DNA from 2 places in the Thiogranum longum genome. Region 2 is predicted to be linked to the other one. Evidence: predicted binding sites of a transcription regulator. Region 2 holds the regulator's gene; the other holds the start of a gene.
The links. Region 2 encodes LexA, which represses DNA repair genes until DNA is damaged. Its sites were predicted from a motif close to TACTGTNNATATNNACAGTA; they were not measured.
Positions count from the first base shown of each region.

Region 1: DFR30_RS06960 (acyl-homoserine-lactone synthase) is a predicted target of LexA. The motif match lies at 1,241-1,260, and genes of this name have one in related genera.

Region 1 is NZ_SMFX01000001.1:1,381,806-1,384,255, forward strand. It holds gene DFR30_RS06945 (peroxiredoxin-like family protein) at 1-434, opposite strand, end outside; gene DFR30_RS06950 (TetR/AcrR family transcriptional regulator) at 451-612, opposite strand; partial or broken gene DFR30_RS14660 (autoinducer binding domain-containing protein) at 793-996, shown strand; gene DFR30_RS14665 (LuxR C-terminal-related transcriptional regulator) at 1,003-1,179, shown strand; gene DFR30_RS06960 (acyl-homoserine-lactone synthase) at 1,318-1,767, shown strand; gene DFR30_RS06965 (GGDEF domain-containing phosphodiesterase) at 1,783-2,450, shown strand, end outside.
Region 2 is NZ_SMFX01000001.1:2,566,493-2,568,942, forward strand. It holds gene DFR30_RS12500 (SulA-like leucine-rich domain-containing protein) at 125-478, opposite strand; gene lexA (transcriptional repressor LexA) at 628-1,239, opposite strand; gene DFR30_RS12510 (DUF5062 family protein) at 1,429-1,689, shown strand; gene DFR30_RS12515 (efflux RND transporter periplasmic adaptor subunit) at 1,772-2,450, shown strand, end outside.

The DNA.
Region 1 (2,450 bases), 1.2 Mb from region 2:
TCAGCCGCGATCCTGTTATGCATGTCGGATAGCACGTCGAATGTCAGGTCGAGTTTTTGTGCGTGTGTCAGCGAACTGTCCGGTTTTTCCGGTGAGACAGCGATCAGGCGTGCGCCACAGGCCTTTATGTCTTCTACGCGTCGTTGTAATGCATTCAGCTCCAGGTTGCAGAATGGACACCAGGAGCCACGGTAAAAGCTCAGAACCACAGGCCCGTCACTGAGTGCGTCGCTCAGTGTCAGATCTTCATTTGTTACAGAAGGCAGTGTGAAATCCGGCGCTTTGCCGCCCACGTTGACAGCGTTGTCAGCGGTATCTGACGCCATCAGCGATTCAAATGCCTTACCGACGGTTTCCTGTTGGGCGGCCGGCAGATTTGCAACAAAGGCCTCCAGGGCCTCACGGGTTTGATCAGACAGACTTTGCTGGCTCATTCGTCATCTCTCCATGTTAGCTGGCTAACTTGATTTTGAAATAGTAGTAGACATTCCCGAGGGGTACGCGCGCATCGTTGGCAATATCCGCGAGGGTGTTCTGCTTGAAGCCTTGCTGAAGAATAAGTTTGTCGGCTGCACTGATCAGGCGTTCGCGCTTGTCACTGATTCCTGCCATATAATAACCACAATTCTCTTATTATGTAGTATCACTATGATCTTTCAAGAGTATATTGAAAAAATACGCGCTGCATTCAGGTTCCATAGCCTGAACTGTAAGTAATATACTGTTCGTATATACTTTCGTCTACCTCGCGCGCAGGAAGCGCGATAAAGTAACAATAACCGATATTGTGCGCACAATGTCACACCCTACCGCTGGGATGGTGAAAGTCTGTTGCGCAGTGACAAGGCCGAAGTCAGGCGTTTTATGAGTGAAGCCCGTGACTTTGGTATTAACAGCGGTGTCAGTTTTCCACTGCATACCGCGCAGGGCGATTTCGCCATGCTGAGTTTCGCGAGCGAAAGCCTGCAGGCTTTGCCTGAGCCACGCCTGCAAAAGGAGTGCATGCTGTGGGTAACAGAGGGAAAAACAGCCTGGGAAACGTCACAGATTCTCAGTATTTCAGAACGCACAGTAACCTTTCACCTGCAGAATGTTCAGCACAAGCTGGGTGTCAATAACCGTCAGCAGGCGGTTGCCCGTGCTGTTGCGCTGGGTATTATCGAACCCCAGTTCGGCTAATACGCGGCAAACCTGCCAATGCCATAGCTTTACCCGCGCTGCCTGCACGGCAGTAACCGTAACCTGTTAAATCTGACAGTTACTACCCACCTCTCAAAACGATTAACTGACTCCCGTATTACACAGGGAGGATGGCTCATGTGCAAAATTCTGCTCGGTGGTGGCGATACCCCACATTTTGGTCAGAGTGTGCTGCTGGATATGTTCGCATTCCGGCATGAAGTGCTTTATCGACGTTTAGGCTGGGACGTACAAACACGTTACCAGCTTGAATATGATGAATTCGACGATAGGGATCCTGTTTACATGCTGGCCGAGGATGACTGGCTACTGGTCAATGCAAGGTCATTTGACGGGGACGAAACGGATTTGATCCAGTCTCTGCGCACAGCGGGATTTTTTATTCCTGGCAGAACAACTGCATTACGCCAGTCATGTGGTGTTGAATGGCTGGCGGACGGCCGTTTGCAGATGCACTGCTGCAGGCAGGCTTCCCTGCGGGAGCCGTGCGCCAGTTCACGGTTTGACGTACCGGAGGATGATAGCTTCGTGTTCGAATATCAGGCACCGGTAAAGCGTGCAAAATAAAGCGGGCAGGGTTATTTGAATATACGCGAAGCATCATTCTGGAAGGACATTGAACCCCTGTTCTCGGAACACCTTGTCGGGACAAGGTACTGTGACTACCGCATTCTTATGGATCGCTGTGAACAGGGTCTGAGGCGGGCACAACGTTCCGGTGCGGGGGTGATGCTGTTTGTAATCCGGTTCAGACACAAGGATAACCAGGCCGGGCAACATCATGACAGCATTCTGGAGTTGGCCTGTCAGCGCGTCTGCAGTTGTCTGAGGGCCTGCGATTCGGTGTGCAGACTTGATGACGGCAGGCTCGCAATTCTTTCCGAGGATGTGACTGAACCCGGCCTTGCCGCGCTCATGGTGGAAAAATTCCAGGCGGCACTTTCGCCGTCACTGTGCATCGCCCAATCCCGTTTCGAGTTGACCTTGTGTGTGGGGATCGCAGTACACCCGCAGGACCGGGGAGATGCCACGCAATTGTGGCGACTGGCGGAGTTACGCGCCAGGCAGGCTTTTGATAATGGCATGGATGCGGTAACGGCACCCGGCATTGTTGCCGGTGCCAGCGAAATGGAGTACTACAAATTAATCAGGGAGTTGCATCAGGCCTACAGGAATGGCGAATTTGTCGTTGTGTATCAGCCTGTGTTTAACATGGAGAGCCGAACACTGGTGGGCATGGAAGCCTTGTT
Region 2 (2,450 bases):
GACTGAAAGCCCGAGTGACTGCCATGCCTGCATACCACCACGGTAGTAACTGATTTTATCCGCAGGATAACCAGGGGTGAGCAGGTTTTTAATGGCCCGGGGAGACTGACCGCACCACATGCCGTTACACCACATATTGTCTGCCATGCGACCTGGAGTAGAACAGAAAGCCCGGCGTACCACCCGCTTCAGCCGCCAATTGCAGACGTTCCAGGCATCTATTGTCATCAAGAACCGGCCAGGCCAGCACGGCACTGCACTTGCCCGAACTCAACGCTTGTTCTACCAGCTGCAAACTTTGCTGGTGCGTTTTAGGATAAATCCGCAAGACCCGCGAAAGATCAATACCCGCCTCCGACAGTAGTTTGGTATCCGCCAGTCGGGGTGGCGCAATCCAGCAAATCCACCGGTTCTCATTCAAACCGGGTTGTGAGAGCTCCTTCATAAGCCGGCTCAGAACACTGAGACTCTGCTGCATTGTGTTTATCGTGGTTTTCGCAGTACGAGGCGAGACACTTTGCGGCAGTTCCGTATCCCGCGCCTGAAGATGGCAACCCTGATCACTAAACTGTATCGGGATTTGAGTGGGATGCCAGGTCCCGGCACATTGTGAAGACGGGCCGTTATTCACAGGGACTGGTTACGCAAAATGCCGACACCCAGACCTTCGATCTCCAGTTGCTGCTTTCGCAGATCGACCCGGATAGGCTCAAACTCTTCGTTTTCAGGTGACAGGTAGACAATCGAGCCGCGTTTACGGAAACGCTTTACTGTCACCTCGTCATCAAGGCGCGCCACCACTACCTGACCGTTTTCCGCCTGGCGGGTGCGATGAACGGCCAGCAGGTCGCCGTCCATAATACCGATGTCGCGCATACTCATCCCTTTAACCCGTAGCAGGTAATGGGCACGCGGATGAAACAGTGCAGGATCAACCGGGTAATAATCTTCGACATGCTCTTCGGCCAGAATCGGCTCGCCGGCAGCCACACGCCCCACAACCGGGATACCTTCCTCTTCCTCCACTTCTTCAAGCAGGCGAATCCCGCGCGAAGAGCCCGCCAGTAACTCGATATAACCCTTGCGCTCCAGCGCCCGCAAATGCTCCTCTGCCGCATTCGGTGAACGAAAACCAAAGGCCCGGGCAATCTCGGCCCGGGTAGGCGGATAGCCCTCGTCATAGATACAATCCCGAATCAGCGTCAAAATCTCGGCTTGCCGGGGAGTCAGATCGTCCATTGCACCACCTGCTGTGTTTTTATCCAGTGTACTGGAATTATATACAGGTATTCTGAGGATGCAAGTTACGTGCACTGTCTTCCGGCCAGGTTATGCTTCGCGGCTTTCAGACATCCCGAAAGGCGGATAAAATACCGTGATAGCGTTAGACTGGCCGCATAACCCGCCAAACCAGGGAGTACCTCGCCAATGAAAAAACTGAAACATGAATCAGAACTGGTCAAGGAAGCCATACTTGCCGGCATGAAATATGGCGAAGAACGCGGCGTGGTCGAGTTTGAAGCCACTGATTCAGCACATGAAAAGATCGAGTACATCTACCGTCTGCTGGTACACGACAAGCTGATACAGCCGCTGCCCGAGGACCAGATATCGCAAAAATCCATGCGCCACCGGCTGGCGATCTGGATGTCCAGACAGCTGCCGAAAGACCACCCACTGCTAAAATAAAACGCACTATTTTATTCAGGCATAACGAATCTTTGTTACAGTTTGCGGTCTGTACATTGACGCAACCCGGGGAAACTGTTTCGTGACCAAACGCCTGATTCTGGTAGTACTGTTGCTGATTGTCATTTTCGGCGGGATTTTCGGCTGGAAGTATTACAGCGGCATGAAAATGGCCACAATGATGTCACAGCCGCCTCCACCGGCCGTCATTGCATCCGCAGAAGTCAAAGCCGAAAGCTGGCAGCCTTACCTGCACGCCGTCGGAAGCGTGACTGCGACACAGGGCGTTTTCGTGACCACCGAGGTTGCCGGTCAGGTGCACGAGATTGTTGCAACGTCCGGCCAGAAAGTGAAAGCCGGCGACGTACTGCTGCGGCTGGATGACAGCGTTGACAAGGCCGACCTGGATGGCCTTGTCGCACAACGCACGCTGGCCAAACTTCAGTTCGAACGGGCCCGCAAGCTGCTCAAGGATAAATCGGTATCACGTTCCGACTATGATGCGTCTCGCGCCAACCTCGATAGCGCTGAAGCTGCCGTGGCCGCCAAACGTGCCCTGATCAGCAAGAAAACCATTCATGCGCCGTTCAGCGGACAACTTGGTATCGCCGACATCAACCTCGGGCAATACCTTTCACCCGGTGATGCCATCGTACCGCTTCAGTCACTGGACCCTGTCTATGTCGACTACAACCTGCCGGAGCGCTACCTGCCGCAGGTGCACGTCGGGCAATCGGTGATCATCGACGTGCAGGCCTGGC